Regions from separate parts of the Rahnella sp. BIGb0603 genome, predicted to be linked through region 3. Evidence: predicted binding sites of a transcription regulator. Region 3 holds the regulator's gene; each other region holds the start of a gene.
The links. The regulator CRP, encoded in region 3, controls carbon source genes, mostly activating them, when cyclic AMP is high. The targets are predictions, from matches to a motif close to ATGTGANNNNNNTCACAT.

Region 1 (6,970 bases), on a different contig from region 3:
AATGGCTAAACCGGGTAGCCAGGCACTATTCGTCCAGCATAACCACTTTGCCGACATACGGCAGATGGCGATAGCGCTGGGCGTAGTCGATGCCGAAACCAACGACGAATTCGTCCGGGATCGCAAAACCGACGTATTCCACTTTGACTTCAACTTCACGGCGTTCGGGTTTGTCGAGCAGGGTACAAATTGCCAGAGATTTCGGGCCGCGCAGTTGCAGGATTTCGCGCACTTTGCTCAGCGTGTTGCCGGAGTCAATGATGTCTTCGACGATCAGCACATCTTTGCCCCGAATGTCTTCGTCGAGATCTTTCAGGATTTTGACATCGCGAGTCGTAGACATGCCGTTGCCGTAGCTTGATGCGGTCATGAAATCGACTTCATGCGGCACATCAATGGCGCGGCACAAATCGGCCATGAACATAAAGGAACCGCGCAGCAGCCCGACCAGTACCATTTCGCTGCCGCTGTCACGGTAGTGGTCGGTAATTTTACGGCCCAGCTCTTCAATTCGGGTTTTGATTTCCTGTTCGGAAATCATGACATCAACGCGATGTTTCATATAAAGACTAACCACCTGATTTAAGAATATTTATCGCCGTTATTGGAAGAAACGGCGACCATATAGTGGATGGGATTATATCAAAGAACCCGCCGATGAGTAACGCCGGTGTCAGCCAATACCGGCCTGGTGCAGGTCATGCAGGTTGATGGCTCCCACCAAAATACCCTCGCTGTCGACCACCGGTGCGGCACTGATGTGCTGTTCGTGCAAGGCTTCCAACGCTTCACCCGCCCGCCATTGGGCAGGAAGCTGATATCCCGGACGGCTCATCGCGCTCACCAGCGGATCATCCAGGCTAAGTCCTTTCACCAGCCAGCGGCGCAAATCGCCGTCGGTAAAAACGCCCACGACATGCAGGCTGGCGTCACACACCGCAACCAGCCCCAGGCCGGTGCGACTCAGTTCCAGCATGGCATCCATGACATTTTTCTGGCTGTCGACAACAGGCAGACGATCGCCGGTGCGCATCAGATGATGGACGCGGTTGAGCAATCTGGCGCCCAGACTCCCCCCCGGATGTGACCGCGCGAAATCCTCGGCGCCGAAACCACGGTGGCGCATCAGTGCCATCGCCAGCGCGTCGCCCATCATCAACGTATTTACTGCGCTGGACGTCGGCGCGAGCCCCATCGGGCAGGCCTCGCGCTCAACGCTGATGTCGAGCACGCAATCGGCCGCCTGCGCCAGCGAGGAATTTTTGCCGCCGGTGATGGCGATCAGGCGCGTCTGGTTTTCTTTCAGTAACGGCAAAATCGTATCCAGCTCTTTTGCTCGGCCGGAATAAGAAATGAAAATCAGCACGTCATTGCTGCCAATCATCCCCAGATCGCCGTGCAGGGCTTCGGCGGGATGAACAAAGAACGCAGGCGTCCCGGTGCTGGCCAGCGATGCCGCGATTTTCTTGCCGATATGGCCGGATTTCCCCATACCGGAAACCACTGCTTTACCGGTGCAATTTAGTAATAAGCTGCACGCACAAAGGAAATTATCATCAAGCCGCGTCAGTAAACGTTTCGCTTCTTCAATCTCAATTTCCAGCGTTTCGCGTGCGTAGTTCAGTAATGAATCATTCATCGTCTTCCCCGACTAAAATAATGCGGATCCCCAGTTTTTCGATGGCCTCACGATAAGGAGCAGTTAACCCGCTGTCAGTGATCAACGTATCGACTTTGCCCAAATTACAGACCACGTTCGGGCTTTTGCGCCCGAATTTTGAGGAATCTACCAGCAGGAAAATACGTTCGGCGGCATTGCACATCGCCTGGCTGACGCCGTGAACTTCGTTAAACGTGGTGACCCCCCCGTTCAGATCAACACCATCGGCACCGATAAACAGTTTGTCGAAGTTGAATTGATCAAAAGCGCTTTCCGCCAGGCTGCCATGGAAAGAAGAGGATTTTTTACGGTAGGTGCCGCCCGGCATCAGAATGGTTTGATCATTATCCAGCTCGACCAGTGCATTGACGATATGCAGGCTGTTGGTCATAACCGTGATGTTATTGAACTGACTGAGGAAAGGCACCATCTGCATGACCGTACTGCCTGCGTCGAAAATGAGGGAATCGCCGTCCTGAATTTCGCTAATCGCGGCGCGGGCAATACGCAGCTTTTTACCGGTATTAATGTGTGTTTTACGGTCGATGGGCTGGTCGCCTTCTTCGCGGCTCAGAACCACGCCGCCGTAGGTACGAATCACAGCACCCTCTTCTTCCAGCAGAGTGAGATCTTTCCGGATGGTGGTGCCTGTAGTGGCGAAATGCGCTGCCAGATCTTCCACCGCCGTCTTACCAAATTGCTGCAAATGCTCCAGTATCGCCGCCTGCCGTTGCTTAGGTTTCATCACGATTTCCGCTCAAATTTTCAGATAAATTCACTCGCCATCATTCCTTTTGAAAGATAATAGCTTTTAAAGTGAAAATATCATGATTTCGGTTCAATCGCTAATGATAGTGCGGTTTGAATATCCGGATCTTTCGGGAAGATCACACCTGTCATTAATTGTTCGCGTTTCATTCCATTAAGAGCAGTAAAGGGCTGAGGACGGGCAAAGATGGTCAGTCCGCGCAGCAGAAAACCCGCGCAGACCTTTTCTTCTTTATCGAAAGCCAGCGCCAGCACAACGCGCGGTTTGAAGCGACCGCCCGAACGCCCGACGCCCACTGAACCGCATAAACACAGCTGGTCAAACGCGTGATTGAAACGCTGTAACTGCCACCAGCCCAACACAATCTGCGCTACCCATGCCAGCATCGCGCACGCAATCAGTGCTGAAGTCGAGGTCATCGGTTTCTCCTTAAAAAATCCGCCCCGGTCTCAGACAAGGGCGGATGGCATCAGAACATCACCTGGCCGCCGGTAATATTGATTGACTGGCCGGTACAGTAAGACGCTTTATCACTGGCGTAAAACAACAACATATCCAGCACATCCTGATAGTCACAACCGCGTTTGAGCGGCACTTTATCAATGTAATACTGTTCTACTTCGTCGGCCTGAATGCCGAGTTTCTTAGCGTATTGCGGTAATAATGACTGGAACATCGGCGATTTCAGCAGGTTCCCTAACATCAGCGAATGGACAGTAATACCGTATTCCGCCAGATCCAGCGCCAGAGATTGCGTCAGCCCCACGCCGCCGAATTTCGCCGCACTGTAACCCGCGTTGTGTTTGCTGCCCACTTTGCCGGATTTGGAGTTGATCTGGATGATGCGACCCGGAATTCGGTCGCGGATCATCAGACGGGAAAACTCCCGGGCGCAAAGGAAATACCCGACCAGGTTCACCTGAAGTGAGAGATCAAAATCATTGAGAGCAAAGTCGGTAATCGGCGAGGCCTTCGCCATTCCCGCGCTGTAGACCAGCAAACTGACGCCGCCAAAGGTCTGATCCACCGCCTTCGCCAGCTTTTCAACGCTACTTTCATTCGTGGCATCGACCACAAATCCAAATGCCCTTTCGTCTCCAAACTGCTGATTAATCTGTGCCGCAACTTCTGCGGCATTCTTTTCATTCAGATCTGCCACCGCAACCCGATATCCGGATTCAGCCAGCCCCTGACAGAGAAATGCGCCCAGCGTCTGCCCACCGCCGATCACGACTGCAACCTGTTCCATAACTGACTCCTGACTTTAGTGTTAATCGATAAATTTCAATATGCTGCCCAGCGGAATGTCTTCGGGCGTTACGCCTTTTACATGTACGCAGCCGGGATATTCCGCCTCCGCGCTGCCGTCAAAACGCAGTGTGATATGTCCGAGTTCGCGCAGGTTTTGCATCGCCACCTCGCCCACGGCGGTCACCGGATAAAGCACATCAGCCAGTTCCATGCAGGCTCCGCGATGCAGTTCGCCTTCGGTCTGGCCGTGCTGATGAATAAAGCAATAATCCTGAATATCAGCCGGTGCGCCTTCGCGGAATGTAATCAGCATCTGATCGGATAACGCCTCGCGGGCAAAGTCTCCGATATGCGTAATCCTGGTTTGATAAATAGTTTGCATGGTGACTCCTTACTGATAGATGAAGGCGGACGCGGCCCAGGCGATAAGCACCGTCGGGGCACCGGTGAGGAAACGGCTGACCAGCACGGACGGCACACCGACGCGAACGGTGTCCTGCTTGGCTTCTGCCAGTGAAAGCCCGACCGGAATGAAGTCGCAAGCCGCCTGCGCGTTAATCGCAAAGAGAGCCGGTAAAGCCAGATGCGGCGGAATATTGCCCAGCCCGATCTGAACGCCGACCAGCACGCCGATGACCTGCGCGATCACCGCACCGGGGCCGAGGAAAGGAGACAGCAGCGGGAAGGAGCAAATCAGCGCCAGCAACACCAGTCCGACAGGACTTTTGGCCAGAGGCGTCAGGCCGTGCGCCACCAGGTCGCCAAGACCAGACGCCATAATGATGCCAATCAGTGCCGCCACAAACGCCATAAACGGCAGGATAGTTTTGAGCACCGTATCAATGGTATCGCGCCCCGCCTGGAACAGCACCGCGACGCCCGATCCCATGCCCATTCCGACTTTTGCCAGCAGTCCGTCACTTTGCTCGGTGATTTTTTTGGTGGTGTCGTAGTCTCTCACAGCCGCTGTAGGTGCGGGTTTACTGTCCACAGGTGCCGGTTTTTCGCGTTCACTGGTATCGAAAACGATGTCGTGTTCACGCACACCGGAGACATAAATGTCTTCTGTAATAAACTGTGCCAGCGGGCCAGATTTGCCGGTCGAATGGATGTTCACGGTCGGGATCCGACGTTTTGGATAAATACCGCAGCGCAGCGTTCCGCCGCAGTCGATCACCGCCACACCGATTTCTTCTGCCGGGGGCTCACCTTCTTTAAAACCATCAACGGTTTCCCAACCCGTCAGTTCCGCCAGTTTGTCGACGATCGCCGGACGCGTGCCCGCCGTGATATACACAATTTTTTTGCCTGGTACGGCCTCAATCAGTAACGGACCGCCCCAGCCACCTTCACCCCGGTTAATTCGAATGGTAACGCTCATTTTCTGCTCCGCGTTTAAAGTTGAACCTGACGATCAAGCTGAATGCCCATCTTCCTTTCGAAGATGCGCGTCGTGAGATCGGTCACCCAACCCCGGAAGAAGTTGGTCACCATGCCGACGAGGAAATAGCTGACCGCCAGTGGCCCGAGCGGTAATCCCAACGTGGTCAGCCCGCTGGCCACACCGAGATAAACGAACAGTTCGCCAGGATTAATGTGCGGGAATAATCCGTTCATGGAATGGCAGCTGTAGGAACCCGCCGCATAGTAACTCGGCTTGTAAATCTCAGGCATGAAGCGCCCGAGACTCAGCGTCATCGGGTTACAAAAAACAAATGTGCCGATGACCGGCAACAACAGATAACGTGAAACCGGATTTCCGGCACAGCGCTGCGCCAGACGTTCGATCCTGCGCTGACCCACAAAAACGATCAGCGCATTCATGACCACCAGCAAACTGATTAAGAGCGGTAAAATGCCGGTTACCATACCGACAAAAACCTCTCCCCCTTTTTGAAACAGGCCGATAAACCATTCGGCACTGTGTGTAATCACTTCAATCATCTTGTTCTCCTGTAGGGATACGTGAGCTTTAAGCTTTCATGTTTCGTCACTCCACGCTGAAAATATAATCATATTGAACTTATAATAATTCCATATTGATCACATTTCGAAAGATTTACCTTTCGAAATGAAATTTTTATAATCAGGTACTGGCAGAGAATTAAAACGGGCGGGAATGGCGGGTAAAAAAAATGGCCCGGAGAATAGTCTCGGGCCATTTTTTCAGGGAATTACAGAAAGGAAATTAGAAAGAAGCTTATGCCGACACCGTAAACGCGAGCATCATGCCGGTATCTTCGTGTTCCAGCAGATGGCAATGCGCCATATAGGCATGCTGTTTATCCGCCAGGTGACTGAAGCGCACCAGCACTTCGCTGCGGGCGCCTTCGACGCGGACGATATCTTTCCAGCCCTGACGGTGCGGCGCGACCGGCTGGCCGTTTTCAGAAAGAATACGAAACTGTGTGCCGTGGATATGGAACGGATGCAGCATCATGTCGCCTTCGCCGGAAATCGTCCATTTCTCGTATTGCCCTTGTTTCACATCGAACGCAGGCACGTTCATGTCGTAGGCTTTGCCGTTGATTTTATTGCCCTGCATGAAATCGTAACTTCCGGCCACTTTGCCCATGTCCATTCCGGCCATACCGCCGTGGCCGTCAGGGCCCGAACCGGACATCCCCGGCATCGCCGCCATATCCATATCACCGCCGCCGTGATCCATGCTCATGCCGGCCATCGCGCTGTGACCGTAACGTTTCATCAGCGCCGCCATGCCCTGCTGATCCAGTTGCGGATCCATCATCAGTTGCAACCAGCGGGTCGGCAGATTATCAGTAGAAACCAGCGCCGGAACCGGCACCAGCGTGTCCGGCAGTGAACCGCCGCTTTGGGTCAATGTCGGCTGAATGCGTAGTACCGGCAACGGCTTGTCGAACGGTGCCAGCGTCATACCCATTTGTTTCACCGGCAATGTGACCAGATCAAACGCTTTACCGTCGCTGCAATCAATCAGCACTTCAAAACGTTCCCCCATCAGCAACGGCAAATCACTGACTTTTACCGGCTCGGAAAGAAAACCGCCGTCGCTGGCGATCACGTACATCGGCCGCTGGTCGCTGGTGGCGATGTGCAGCGAGCGCGCATTGCAGCCGTTAAGCAGACGAAAGCGCACCCAGCCGCGCGAAATGCCGTGCTGCGGATAAATCGCGCCGTTAGTCAGCATGTGCTCGCCGAACCAGCCGATGGCGGCAGTCATCACGTCCATCTGGTAATCAATCTGTCCGGCGTCACTGAGGCGTTTGTCCTGCAAAATGACCGGGATATCATCCACGCCCCAGCGTTTC
Region 2 (6,970 bases), on a different contig from region 3:
CGATTTGCTGGCTGAAATTGGTCTCGGCAACGCCATGAGCGTCGTCGTGGCTAAAAACCTGATGGGTGATCAGTCTTCAATGGCAACATCGGGCACACGTAATCTGCCAATTAAAGGCGCAGACGGCGTGCTGATTACCTTCGCGAAATGCTGCCGCCCTATTCCGGGCGACCCGATTATTGCTCACGTGAGTCCGGGTAAAGGACTGGTTATTCATCACGAGTCTTGTCGTAACATTCGCGGTTATCAGAAAGAACCTGAGAAATTCATGGCCGTTGACTGGGACGATCACCAGGAAACCGATCAGGAATTTATTGCGGAAATCAAAGTCGACATGTTCAACCATCAGGGCGCTCTGGCAAATCTGACCGCTGCGATTAACGCCGCGCAGTCAAATATCCAGAGCCTGAGCACTGAAGAAAAAGACGGCCGCGTATACAGTGCCTTTATCCGCCTGACGACCCGCGACCGCGTTCATCTGGCGAATATCATGCGTAAAATTCGTATCATGCCGGACGTCATCAAAGTTACCCGCAACCGAAACTGATTGTTATGACCCCAGAACGTTATGCGCGTATCCGTGAAATGCTTGCGGCCCGACAGCCAGACCTGACGGTCTGCATGGAACAGGTGCATAAACCGCATAACGTTTCTGCTGTCATCCGGACCGCCGACGCCGTCGGCGTTCACCAAATCCACGCGGTCTGGCCAACGACCCGAATGAAGACGTTAGTGTCTTCCGCTGCAGGCAGCAACAGCTGGGTTCAGGTCAAAACACACAAAACAATTCAGGATGCCGTCGCACAAATGAAGGCGCAAGGTATGCAAATTCTTGCGACCAACCTGTCTGAAAAAGCCGTCGATTTCCGCGCGATTGATTACACCCGCCCGACCTGCATTTTGCTGGGGCAGGAAAAAACCGGTATTACTCCCGAAGCGCTGGCTCTTGCAGACAGCGATATTATTATACCGATGATCGGGATGGTACAGTCGCTGAATGTGTCTGTGGCCTCCGCTTTAATCCTGTACGAAGCTCAGCGTCAGCGTGAAAATGCCGGAATGTATACTCGCGATAAAAGCGTTTTAAGTGAGAAAGAACAGCAACGTCTGCTCTTTGAAGGTGGCTATCCGGTCTTATCTCATGTGGCACAACGTAAGAAATTACCGCGCCCGTTCATTGATGAGAAAGGTCAAATTATTGCTGATGATGAATGGTGGTCAGCGATGCAAATGACGGTGAAAAAAAGATGAAAGGCCGCCTGCTCGACGCCATCCCGCTGACGTCGCTTTCCGGCGTCGGAGCCAGTCAGGCAGACAAACTCGCTAAACTCGGTCTTGAAACTATTCAGGATTTATTGCTACATCTCCCTTTACGTTATGAAGACCGTACCCGCCTCTACACCATCAATGATTTACAGCCCGGCATTTTCGCGACTATAGAAGGCGAAGTGCTGCGCAGTGATATCAGTTTTGGCCGCCGCAGAATGCTGACCTGTCAGATAAGTGACGGCACCGGCATGGTGACATTACGCTTCTTCAATTTTAACGCCGCGATGAAAAACAGTCTGGCTGCAGGCCGTCGTGTCACCGCGTATGGTGAAATTAAACGCGGCACAATTGGCGCCGAAATTATTCATCCGGAATATCGTATTCAGGGTGAAAACAGCGAAGTGGTTTTGCAGGAATCGCTGACGCCAGTTTATCCGACAACGGAAGGCATCCGTCAGGCCACACTGCGTAAACTGACCGATCAGGCGCTGGAATTACTCGATACCGTGCCCATCGCTGAACTGTTGCCGGAAGAACTGAGCCGCTCGTTAATTCCGCTTCCACAGGCGCTGCATTTACTGCACCGGCCGCCACCAGATATTCAGCTGGCCGATCTGGAGAAAGGACATCACCCGGCACAACGACGTCTGATTATGGAAGAGTTGCTGGCGCACAATCTCAGCATGCTGGCCGTTCGCGCCGGCACGCAAAGCTATAAAGCCATGCCGCTGCATCATGACGATCGCCTGAAAAATCAGTTTCTTGCCTTGTTGCCGTTCAGCCCGACCGGCGCACAACAGCGCGTGGTGGCTGAAATCGAACAGGATTTGGCAAAAAACTATCCGATGATGCGTCTGGTTCAGGGCGACGTCGGTTCAGGTAAAACGCTGGTAGCGGCACTTGCCGCGCTTTGTGCGATTGCGCAGGGTCAGCAGGTCGGGCTGATGGCGCCCACAGAATTACTCGCCGAGCAGCATGCTAATAATTTCCGTCAGTGGTTCGAACCGCTGGGTATTCAGGTCGGATGGCTGGCCGGAAAACAAAAAGGCAAAGCCAGACTGGCGCAGCAGGATGCGATTGCCAGTGGTCAGGTTTCGATGGTCGTCGGGACTCACGCGATCTTTCAGGAACAGGTTCTGTTCTCCTCATTATCGCTGGTGATCATTGATGAACAACACCGCTTTGGCGTTCATCAGCGGCTGGCACTATGGGAGAAAGGTCTGCAACAGGGATTCCATCCGCATCAGCTGATCATGACCGCAACGCCAATCCCGAGAACGCTGGCGATGACCGCTTACGCCGATTTGGATACGTCTGTAATCGATGAACTTCCACCTGGCAGAACGCCGGTAACGACGGTTGCGATCCCTGATACTCGCCGCAGCGATATCATCAGCCGCGTGAAAAGCGCCTGTGAGCAGGAAAACCGCCAGGCTTACTGGGTTTGTACGCTGATTGAAGAATCCGAAATGCTGGAAGCTCAGGCAGCGGAAGCCACATGGGAAGGGCTGAAAGAAGCGCTGCCTGCGCTGAATATCGGGCTGGTTCATGGCCGGATGAAAGCGCAGGAAAAACAAGCCGTTATGCAGGCGTTCAAAAAGGGCGAGGTGCAGCTTCTGGTGGCGACAACCGTCATCGAAGTGGGCGTCGACGTGCCCAACGCCAGCCTGATGATCATCGAAAACCCGGAGCGCCTCGGGCTGGCGCAGTTACACCAGCTACGTGGCCGCGTCGGGCGTGGTGCTGTCGCATCCCACTGCGTGTTGTTATACAAAACACCGCTCAGCAAAACAGCGCAGAAGCGCTTGCAGGTTTTACGCGACAGCAACGATGGTTTTGTCATTGCTCAGCAGGATTTAGAAATCCGCGGGCCGGGTGAATTACTGGGCACGCGCCAGACAGGTAGCGCTGAATTTAAAGTGGCTGACTTGCTGCGCGATCAGGCTATGATCCCCGACGTACAGCGCATTGCACGATATCTCCAGCAGCAGTTCCCCGATCATGCCAAAGCGCTAATTGAGCGCTGGCTGCCGGAAAGAGTGCGTTATACCAACGCATAATTCTTATGCTTTTCGACTTTTCTTTTTCTATCTGAAACGCCAAAACATTATTGAAAATGATATTTTGGCTTCAATGTATTAACTCAACTTTTGCTCATTTCTGCCTCAAAACCATCAAGCCTTCTGGTTATTTGATGACCTTCACAGACTGGGGTAAAGTCGGTAACCGGTTTCACACCCCGCCACTACACTGATGATAATTAAGGTAAGCCTGTCAGTTCCCCTCACCATAAGGCCAAAATCATCATGAGTATCAGCCAGTCCCTCTTTGATTTTATAGAACAGAAAATCAGCCCGTTTGCGGCCCGGTTATCTTCCCAGCGCCATGTCATGGCGGTGCGTGACGGGTTTATTTCAGCAATGCCGTTTATGATTGTTGGGTCCTTTTTGCTGGTTTTTGTACATCCACCTTTCTCTCCTGAATCCTCATGGGGATTTGCCCGAAGCTGGCTGGAATTGTCGGCAAAATATGAAGTACAGATTCTGACGCCATTTAATATGACGATGGGGATTATGTCGATCTACATCGCTGCGGCCATTGCCTACAATCTGGCGCGAAGCTACAAGCTTGACCCGTTTATGACCGCGATGCTGTCGCTGATGTCTTTTCTGCTGGTGGCTGCGCCTCAGATTGATGAAAAAATGTCTACAGCCGCACTGGGCGGCGTAGGGATTTTCACCGCAATTCTGGTGGCGATTTATGTGACCGAACTGACACGCTTGCTGAAAAAATACAATATTGGCATACGTTTACCCGAGCAGGTTCCTTCCAACATCAAGCATTCGTTTGATTTGCTGATCCCGATTATTGCGGTGGTGGTGACTCTTTTCCCGCTGAGTTTGCTGGTGCAGTCGGGCTTCGACATGCTGTTACCGCAGGCAATTATGGCGCTGTTCGAGCCGTTGATTTCCGCCGCTGACTCCCTGCCCGCCGTACTTCTGGCGGTACTGATTTGCCATCTGCTGTGGTTCGCCGGTATTCATGGTTCGGCTATCGTGTCAGGAATGTTGCAGGCTTTCTGGCTAACCAATCTGGGGTTGAACCAAACGGATCTCGCCGCAGGTTTGCCGATGACGCACATCATGACCGAAGCGTTCTGGAACTTCCTGATCGTCATCGGCGGCTCCGGCGCGACAATGGGACTGGTGCTGCTGTTTTGCCGCAGTAAGTCCGCGCATCTGCGTACAATGGGGAAACTCAGCCTGGTTCCCAGCTGCTTTAACATCAATGAGCCGGTGATTTTCGGCACGCCGATTGTCATGAATCCGGTATTTTTCATTCCCTTCCTGCTGGCACCGATGGTGAATGCCGTTATTGCCTACACCGCTGTCTCAACCGATCTTCTGCCGCATATGATTTCGCTGGTTCCCTGGACGTCCCCTGCGCCGATAGGTGCTGCCTGGGCAATGGGTTGGGACTTTAAAGTGTCACTTCTGGTCATCATGCTGATGGCGCTTTCGATGGTGATTTACTATCCGTTCTTCAAGGTTTATGAGAAGCAGTTGCTGACGCAGGAAAAAGCAGCGGAAGCTGAAGCCGTGTTTACGGAAAAAGCAGAGGCTACTCAGTAAGCGATAAGTGAAGAAACAGAAAGCCTGAAACAGGCGCCGTAGCTTTTATCCCGGCGCCTGTTTTTCTTCAGTCTCCCACCGGAATTACCCGATTTCCCGTACAAAACGGAACAAGACCTTCTCAGAAAAAACCTCAGCCGGGCAAACAGTTCACAAAAGATTTTTTAACGAAGATTTCACAGTTTAAATTGTCGTTAGCAAACGTTTGCTTTTGTCGCGTATTTCAATAAAAATGCCCGCTTTGCCGCTTATTGGAATGCCATAACATGAGTTCGCAAACCACAGAACAAGACTCTCAGCAACCAGACCTTTCCCCCCAGCCAAAAAGTGAACTGATTTACCGGCTCGAAGACCGTCCGCCAATACCTCAGACTCTCTTTGCCGCCTGTCAGCATTTACTGGCGATGTTTGTCGCGGTGATCACCCCCGCATTACTGATTTGTCAGGCGCTGGGATTACCTGCGCAGGACACTCAGCACATTATCAGCATGTCGCTATTTGCTTCGGGCCTGGCTTCCATTCTGCAAATTAAAACCTGGGGTCCCGTCGGTTCCGGACTGCTTTCAATTCAGGGCACCAGCTTTAACTTTGTCTCGCCGCTGATTATGGGCGGTCTGGCACTGAAAAACGGCGGCGCTGACGTTCCGACAATGATGGCCGCGCTCTTCGGCACATTGATGCTGGCGTCCTGCACCGAAATCGTTTTGTCGCGTTTCCTGCACCTTGCACGCCGCGTCATCACCCCGCTGGTTTCCGGCATCGTCGTCATGATTATCGGTCTTTCGCTGATTCAGGTCGGGCTGACGTCAATTGGTGGCGGCTATGCGGCGATGAGTAATCATACTTTTGGCGCGCCTAAAAACCTGATTCTGGCCGCCGTCGTTCTGATGGTTATCATTCTGCTCAACCGCCAGCGTAATCCGTATATGCGTGTCGCTTCTCTGGTTATCGCCATGGCGGTAGGGTATCTGGCGGCCTGGATGATGGGCATGTTGCCTGACGTGGCACCAGCCGCGCAGAGCAACTGGATTACGTTACCGACGCCGTTGTATTACGGCCTTGGCTTCGACTGGAATCTGCTCATCCCGCTGATGCTTATCTTTATGGTGACGTCGCTGGAAACCATCGGTGATATCACTGCGACATCTGACGTTTCCGAGCAGCCGGTCAGTGGCCCTCTGTACATGAAGCGCATCAAAGGCGGCGTGCTGGCTAACGGCCTGAACTCAATGCTCTCTGCCGTATTCAATACCTTCCCTAACTCCTGTTTCGGCCAGAACAACGGCGTGATTCAGCTGACCGGCGTAGCCAGCCGTTATGTTGGCTTCGTGGTTGCGCTGATGCTGATCGTACTGGGGCTTTTCCCTGCGGTTGCCGGGTTTGTGCAGCACATTCCTGAGCCCGTTTTAGGCGGCGCAACCATCGTGATGTTCGGTACGATTGCCGCTTCCGGCGTGCGTATTGTTTCCCGCGAGCGCCTGAACCGCCGCGCGATTATGATCATGGCGCTTTCACTGGCCGTCGGCATGGGCGTTTCCCAGCAGCCGCTGATCCTGCAATTCGCGCCAGACTGGATTAAAACGCTGCTGTCATCCGGCATCGCGGCGGGCGGGATTACTGCGATAGTTCTGAATCTGGTTTTCCCTCACGAAAAGTAATCACGGGATGTAATCCACGTGCAACAGCGGCAGCGGGTCTGGAACCCCTGCCGCTTTTTATTGTCTCCCTTCTGCTAACCTGTTGAGAAAAGTCGCTGTTTGCGGCATAAACAAAGAATCTTTTTTCCTTTTTCCCGTTACAGGGCTCCAGACGATGAGATTTATCGGTAAAATTTTGCTGACGTTCGCCTTACTTCTGGTGCTGGCGATCGTACTGGTGTACGTCCTATTACAAACCCGCTGGGCTGCCGGCTGGGTCAGCCGCTGGATAAGCGACAACAGCGAGTACCGGCTCTCGGTAGAAAAGCTGGATCACAACTGGTCAATGCCTGGCCGCATCACGCTGACGAATGTCATCTTCGGGCAAAAAAATCAGCCTGAAATTCTGAACGCCGGAGAAGTGGATCTCGA
Region 3 (6,970 bases):
ATTCCTGCAAGGGCTGCGTGAACTTTGCGACAAACATCAGGCACTGCTGGTGCTCGATGAAGTGCAAAGCGGTATGGGGCGTAGCGGTAAGTTGTTCAGCTACATGCATTACGGCGTGACGCCGGACATTCTGACCACAGCCAAAGCGCTGGGCGGCGGTTTCCCTGTCAGCGCCATGCTGGCAACGGAAGACGTTGCATCGGTGATGGAGCCGGGCAAACATGGCACCACCTACGGCGGTAACCCGCTGGCCTGTGCCGTCGCCGAAGCCGCACTGGATATTATCAATACGCCAGACGTGCTGGCCGGTATCAATGAACGCCGCGAGAAATTCATCAGCGCGCTGGATGCCATCAACCAGAAATATTCTGTCTTTAGCGAATTCCGCGGCCAGGGGTTGCTGATTGGCGCCGAGCTGTCGGATGCCTTCAAAAACCGCGCCGGAGAGTTTCATGCCGCCGCCGCTGAGTTCGGGTTGATGATGCTGGTGGCGGGCCCGAATGTGATCCGGTTTGCACCATCACTGGTTATCGACTTCGCGGATATTGAAGAAGGGATGGGGCGCTTTGAGAAAGCTGTGGCAAAAGTTACAGGCTGACTGCTCCCCCCTTGCGAAGGGGAGATCGACGTTTTACTTCTATCCTGCAATGGCTGAACGGTTTTGCTTTTGCTCCTTCCCCTTTCACGAGGGGAAGGCTGGGATGGGGTGTTGGTTTGAGGGCAACTCAGACAATTAAGCCGACCTTAATACCCCACCCCTCCCTTTCGCAGGGGAGGGAGTTATAAATTACGCCCGCCGCGTTAACCAGATCCCATGATGTGGTCTCTGCTTCCACGCCAGTGACGAAATAGTATGCATCACACTCAGATGCGATATCACCCTCCGCAGGTGGCGTTCCATTTCGGTCAGCGGCATATCCGGATGCAGCTCCGGCGCATTAAACAAGGTGTTCTCACCACCGGGCCCGTCGTAAAGCAACCGCTGCTGACAGCTTTGCAGCGCGATTTCGCAGGTCTGCAAATACTCCGTCGCCAGTTTCTCCGGCAGCATGTAGTGCTCGCGGGCGAGAATAGTCATCGCATTGATGTGCTCGACAATAAACTGACTGTGCGTCACCCACAGACGCATATCCGCCAGATAATGCGAGTTAAAGCCCGGTTCCTGCATTGCCTGATTCAGTGAGGTGAACAGTTTATTATGCGCCTGATTGACCTGCATTCGGGTGTAGGCGAGTTTCGCGGTATCCGGATTTTCCTCAAGCAGCAACCGGATTGCGTTCTGATAGGTTTCCAGCGCCTGATGCGCATTCTGGCGCAGCAAACCGCTTTGCCATTGCGGCCACAACCAGATGGTGCCGCCGAAAGCCAGCGCACAGCCGATCAGCGTATCTATCAGCCGTGGTACGAGAAAATGTACGCCATTCATCGCCAGCAGTTGCAGGGTATACACGGCTGTCACTGTCATACCTACCATTGCCAGCCCGTAGTTTTTGCGTAAAACCGTGTAGGACAACAAAGTAATCAGCAGCATGCAGAGCAACGTGGTGCTTTCGGGTAATTCCAGCTTCAGCAATCCGGATGCAATCAGTAATCCGGCCAGCGTCCCCAGCGCACGATGCTGGATACGTACGCGCGTGGCGTTATAGCCGTTCTGGCTGACCAGCATGATGGTCAGCAAAATCCAGTAGGGCTTGGGCAGATTGAAAAACAGACCAAGGCTGCTGCCAATCGCCAGGATGATGCCCAGCCGGGCAGCATTGCGCAGCGCGACCGATTTAAAGGAAAGATAACTTTTCAATGCCGGCCAGAAAGGTAAGCGGGGCTGAGTGTTCATCAGATCGCGTCGGTACAGCGGACGTTGTGTCCGCAATAAACGCGCAATGCGGCTGAAATGGTAATAGCAAAATTGACCGACCGGATTCTCCGGATTGCGCGCGGCGATTTTCTCCAGCGCGGCCAGTTCGTTGGCCATCGTAAATCGCCCGGATAAACGGTGATAAAGAATGTCATCAGCGATGACCCGCAGACGGGCGGAGATCACCTGCGCATTACGTCGTATAACCGCTTCGGCGTGGCTTTCTTCCACCAGCTTTTGCACTTCTTCCGGCTGATGCAGGCTCACCGTGATGTGTTCCTGCAAATCGAGTGCGACCTGAAAACGCTGGAACAGTCGCTTATGGTGATGATGATGTCCGTGTTGCGGCAGCATGTGCAGTTGCTGATAAAGCAGGGCAATCAGATCGATAACCTGTTGCTGACGCGCCAGCAGTGGCGGTAGCGCGGTTTCAGGATCGGTGTGTTGCGTCAGCAGGCTGTATTTCGCCTCGAAGTAATCTGCCAGTTGCAGATAGAGCTGGCTGAGGGTTTCGCGCATCGGTTGTTCTTTTGAAATACGAAACCACGCCCAGTTAAAGATACCGTACCAGGCGGTGCCTGCGGCGAACAGCGCCGGAGCTTGCCACATCGGACGCAGACCCACCATGCTCAGCGTGAAGATGGTCGCCACCAGCGCACCGGGCAACAGACGCGCATGCAGCGGGCTGATTTCACCGGTCACGCCCAGCAGTAACGCCAGCGACAGCATGATGAGCGGCAGGGGAATGTGCCAGCTTTCCAGCATCACTTGCAGCAGAATGCTGCTCAGGGCAAAAAGCGTGCCGCCGACCATCAGACGTTTGAAAAAGCGTTTGTGTGGCGTATCCAGACCCGCGACATTGCAGCAGGCGGGACACAGAGAGAACAGCAGACCCATTTGCAGATTGCCAAAAAGCCAGCAAATGCCAACAGGCAGGCACAACACCAGCGTCTGGCGCAGCGCGTAGTTAACTTCGGGATGATAGAACAGTCTTCGCCATAGCGTCATGCGTAAAGCTTAGCCCATAAAAAAGGCGCGACAGTTAGCTGTCGCGCCAATTTCTGAGGGATTAACGTGTGCCGTAAACGACAATCGTTTTACCGTGTGCGGAGATCAGGCTTTGATCTTCCAGCATTTTGAGAATACGTCCGACTGTTTCACGTGAACAACCGACGATTTGGCCGATTTCCTGACGGGTTATCTTGATTTGCATCCCGTCCGGATGGGTCATTGCATCAGGCTGTTTAGCCAGATTAAGCAAAGTTTGCGCGATACGGCCTGTTACGTCGAGGAAGGCAAGATTGCCGACTTTCTCTGACGTCACTTGCAGACGGTTTGCCATCTGCGCGGAAAGACGCATCAGAATATCCGGGTTTACCTGAATCAGCTGGCGGAATTTTTTATAAGAAATTTCAGCCACTTCGCAGGCAGTTTTAGCACGCACCCAGGCACTGCGTTCCTGCCCTTCTTCGAAGAGTCCCAGCTCGCCGATGAAGTCACCTTGGTTAAGGTATGACAGTATCATTTCTTTGCCTTCTTCATCTTTAATCAGGACGGCAACCGACCCTTTCACGATGTAGTACAGCGTTTCGGCTTTTTCACCTTGGTGAATCAGCGTACTTTTAGAAGGATACTTATGTATATGACAGTGAGACAGGAACCATTCGAGAGTCGGGTCTGTTTGTGGCTTGCCGAGAACCATTTGCTATTATCCTCTGTTGTTATCGCTGCCCAAAATCACAGGGCTCAGAGTTCCCTGTACGGCACTTACTTTAAAAAGCGCCCTTTCAGCATATAACTCCCCAGAAATGCTGCAAGCGGATGTCGGAGTGAAACAGCCTGATTATTGCTGTTAACACCGTGGGTTCTGTTCTTAAACCGCAAAAACCGTCACCGCAATTTACTGGAAAGTATGTTTCGGCTTTGTTTGTAACACAGGTTTGCAATGCTGTCTTCTGTTGTCTCGCTTCAGCATGATGGCGATCGGGTTACGTTGCCAGTTTTTGGGTGAAAGGGTAGTCTGAGGGGAAAATTTGACGAATTTATCCACCGGGAGAAGAGCACATGCACGCACGCGTAAAATGGGTAGAAGGGCTGACGTTTTTAGGTGAGTCAGCGTCGGGCCATCAGATCACAATGGATGGTAATGCGGGCGACAAAGCCCCGAGCCCGATGGAAATGTTGCTGATGTCGGCGGGCGGTTGCAGCGCGATTGATGTAGTGTCTATTTTGCAAAAAGGCCGCAACGACGTGCGTGACTGCGAAGTGAAACTGACGTCTCAGCGCCGCGAAGAAGCACCGCGTCTGTTCACGCACATCAACCTGCATTTCATCGTCACCGGCAAAGACCTGACGGATAAAATTGTGGAACGCGCAGTCAGCCTGTCTGCGGAAAAATATTGCTCCGTTTCCCTGATGCTGGGCAAAGCCGCGACAATCACCCACAGTTTTGAAGTAGTGAACGCCGAATAAGTCACGACCAGTGGTACGACTGGCACTGACTTCGCAGTAAATCCAGAAATCGCCGCGCGGCAAACGTCAGCGGCGATTTCTGCGAATAGAGCACGCAATATTCCGCTTCCGGCAGCGTATCGATATTGAGCAGGCAAAGCCTGTCCTGTAAGCCGAACGGCGCGCGCATGGCCTTCGCCACAATCGTCAGATAATCCGACTGCAACACCATATTCAGCCCGCACACTACCGAATCCGTTCTTACCGGCGTTTCCCCGGCTGGTGCGTTAAAGCCGTTCATCGAAAGCTGAATCTGCTGGTAGTAACCCATATCCGTTTCCGGCAACACCCAGCGCGCGCATTGCAATTCGTCGAGCGTGGTGGCATCTGCCAGCGGATGGCCTTGCCGCGCAATCACGCCAAAAGGGGCGCTAAACAGCGGCTCACGCACCAAATCCTCCAGCGGAAAACCCGGCCCGGCGGTCCCGACGGCAAAATCGAGTTTCCCTTCACGCAGCGCCGGTAACAGCGTCGAAAGCTGGCCTTCTTTAATCAGCAGTTTGGACTGGGGAAATTGCGTTTTGAACGCTTCACTGAGGGCCGGAAATACCGTCAGCGCCAGCAGTGATGAAAACCCGATAGCCACCGAACCCTGCGAATACTGATTAATCTGCCGGATCTCATCCGCCGCGCGTTCAAGTTCTTCGAGAATAAACTGCATGCGCTGCGCAAAGGCACGGCCGGTTTCCGTCAGCGCCATGCCCTGATTGCCGCGCACGATAAGCTGAGTTTCAAGCGTTTGTTCCAGTTCCCGCAAGGTTCTGCTGACCGCGGGCTGCGACTGATTCATCGCCCGCGCCGCGCCGCGAATACTGCCGCTGCGGATAACCTGCTGGAAAACCTTGAGTTGCTGCAATTTCGGTAAATAACGCATGTCGCCTCGCTTGAAAGCCCTATCAGTAAAAAGCATCACCCGCCCAAAAATTGCATCTTATGGCAAACCTGTAAAGCTGATAGCTTCAGATTTGGAATAAATAATGCGTTGTTATTCAGTTGATTACGTGATGCATGTCGCATTTTACTTTTCGCCCGACAGTGAGAACTTCTGACGCGGTGATAACAAAAAGGGATATCCGCTATGAAAAGTCGTTCCCTGATGATCTTCCTGCTGTTCGTCGGTTATGCGGTGGTGTATATCGACAAAACGGTGATGGGGTTCGCGCTGCTGCCGATTGAGCGCGAATTTAACCTGCAACCAGAGCAGCTGGGTTACATCACCGGCATTTTCTTCCTGGCCTATTCGCTGTTTCAGATCCCCGCTGGCTGGCTGAATGACCGCTTCGGCTACAAAAAAGTACTTGTTATCTCGCTGTTTTTGCTAGGCGGATTCGCGCTCTGCTTCGGTTTGCTGGGATTCGGCCTCGGTTTGCTGGTGACGTTTCGCTTTCTCTCCGGCGTCGGGCATTCCGGTTATCCGTGTTCCTGCGCCAAAGCGGTGGTCTCGAATTTTGATGTCGGGCAGCGCACTTTCGCGCAGTCCGTATTGCTGTCATCCGCCGGTCTGGCGATGACAGCCGGGCCGCTGATTGCGGTGTACGCACTCGATACGCTCGGCTGGCGCGGATCTTTCTCTATTCTCGGCCTGCTGGCGTTTGCGATTGCCGTTGCGATTATCATTTTTGTGCCGAACCCTCCGAAAGCAAAAGCCCGTGACGGCGTAGCGACCGGCTACCGTGAGCTGCTTAAAAATCCGATTGTCGTGCTGCTGTTCGTGTCGATTTTCTGCATCAACATTCCGTCTTACGGCCTGATGGCGTGGCTGCCTAAATATCTGGTTCAACAGCGCGGAATGTCGCTGGACGTTTCCGGGCTGGTGGTCGCCACCGGCGGAATGGGGATCTGGATTTCCTCGCTCGCGACCGGCTGGCTGGTCGGCCGTTATATGCAGGGCAAAGAGCCGAAAGTGATTTTTTGCAGCGCACTGCTCAGCGCGCTGTGCATCTGGCTGGTCTACACCTCCGGGTCGGCGGTGACTGCCGGGCTGTTCCTGTTCCTCGGCTATATCTTCCTGATGGCGGCATTTGTCACGGTGTTTACGCTGCCGATGAAACGCCTGCCGCCGGAAGTGATGGGTGCCGCAATGGGGATTATCAATACCGGCGGAACGCTCGGCGGATTCGTGGCGCCGATTGCGATGGGCTATCTGATCACCGTGACGCACGGGTATTTTTCGACATTTGTTTTTCTGGCGCTGGCGATGGTGGTTGCCGGGCTGGCGATTTTGCCGCTGACCCTGAAAGCGCGCGCAGCGTTGCGCGACGTGGCATAACTGAGGAGAAGTCTGATGACATTAAATTTTGAAGCGATGCTGGCGGAAGTCAAAACGGATGTTTTGCGCTGGCGCAGACATATTCATGCGCATCCTGAGCTCTCATTTCAGGAACATAAAACGGCGGATTACATTGCGGAACAGCTGGAAAGTTTTGGCGGCCTGACCCTGACGCGGCTGACGCCCAACAGCGTGGTTGCCGATCTTAAAGGCGCTTATCCGGGGCCGATGTATGCGCTGCGGGCGGATATCGACGCCCTGCCGATTCAGGAAGAAAACGATGAGCCGTTTTGTTCGACGGTGCCGGGTGTCATGCATGCCTGTGGCCATGACGC

Region 1: M2403_RS12545 (PTS glucitol/sorbitol transporter subunit IIC) is a predicted target of CRP. The motif match lies at 5,712-5,729, and genes of this name have one in related genera.
Region 2: M2403_RS23935 (PTS sugar transporter subunit IIC) is a predicted target of CRP. The motif match lies at 3,459-3,476, and genes of this name have one in related genera.

The regions. Positions count from the first base shown of each region.
Region 1 is NZ_JANUEX010000004.1:238,781-245,750, forward strand. It holds gene hpt (hypoxanthine phosphoribosyltransferase) at 26-562, opposite strand; gene gutQ (arabinose-5-phosphate isomerase GutQ) at 674-1,639, opposite strand; gene M2403_RS12520 (DNA-binding transcriptional repressor) at 1,632-2,405, opposite strand; gene gutM (transcriptional regulator GutM) at 2,486-2,848, opposite strand; gene srlD (sorbitol-6-phosphate dehydrogenase) at 2,899-3,678, opposite strand; gene srlB (PTS glucitol/sorbitol transporter subunit IIA) at 3,700-4,062, opposite strand; gene M2403_RS12540 (PTS glucitol/sorbitol transporter subunit IIB) at 4,072-5,061, opposite strand; gene M2403_RS12545 (PTS glucitol/sorbitol transporter subunit IIC) at 5,076-5,624, opposite strand; gene cueO (multicopper oxidase CueO) at 5,881-6,970, opposite strand, start outside.
Region 2 is NZ_JANUEX010000013.1:21,374-28,343, reverse strand. It holds gene spoT (bifunctional GTP diphosphokinase/guanosine-3',5'-bis pyrophosphate 3'-pyrophosphohydrolase) at 1-547, shown strand, start outside; gene trmH (tRNA (guanosine(18)-2'-O)-methyltransferase TrmH) at 553-1,251, shown strand; gene recG (ATP-dependent DNA helicase RecG) at 1,248-3,329, shown strand; gene M2403_RS23935 (PTS sugar transporter subunit IIC) at 3,576-4,901, shown strand; gene M2403_RS23930 (uracil-xanthine permease family protein) at 5,168-6,559, shown strand; gene M2403_RS23925 (AsmA family protein) at 6,714-6,970, shown strand, end outside.
Region 3 is NZ_JANUEX010000009.1:25,561-32,530, reverse strand. It holds gene M2403_RS20675 (aspartate aminotransferase family protein) at 1-598, shown strand, start outside; gene M2403_RS20670 (YccS/YhfK family putative transporter) at 788-2,863, opposite strand; gene crp (cAMP-activated global transcriptional regulator CRP) at 2,925-3,557, opposite strand; gene M2403_RS20660 (OsmC family protein) at 3,920-4,327, shown strand; gene M2403_RS20655 (LysR substrate-binding domain-containing protein) at 4,329-5,240, opposite strand; gene M2403_RS20650 (MFS transporter) at 5,445-6,635, shown strand; gene M2403_RS20645 (amidohydrolase) at 6,651-6,970, shown strand, end outside.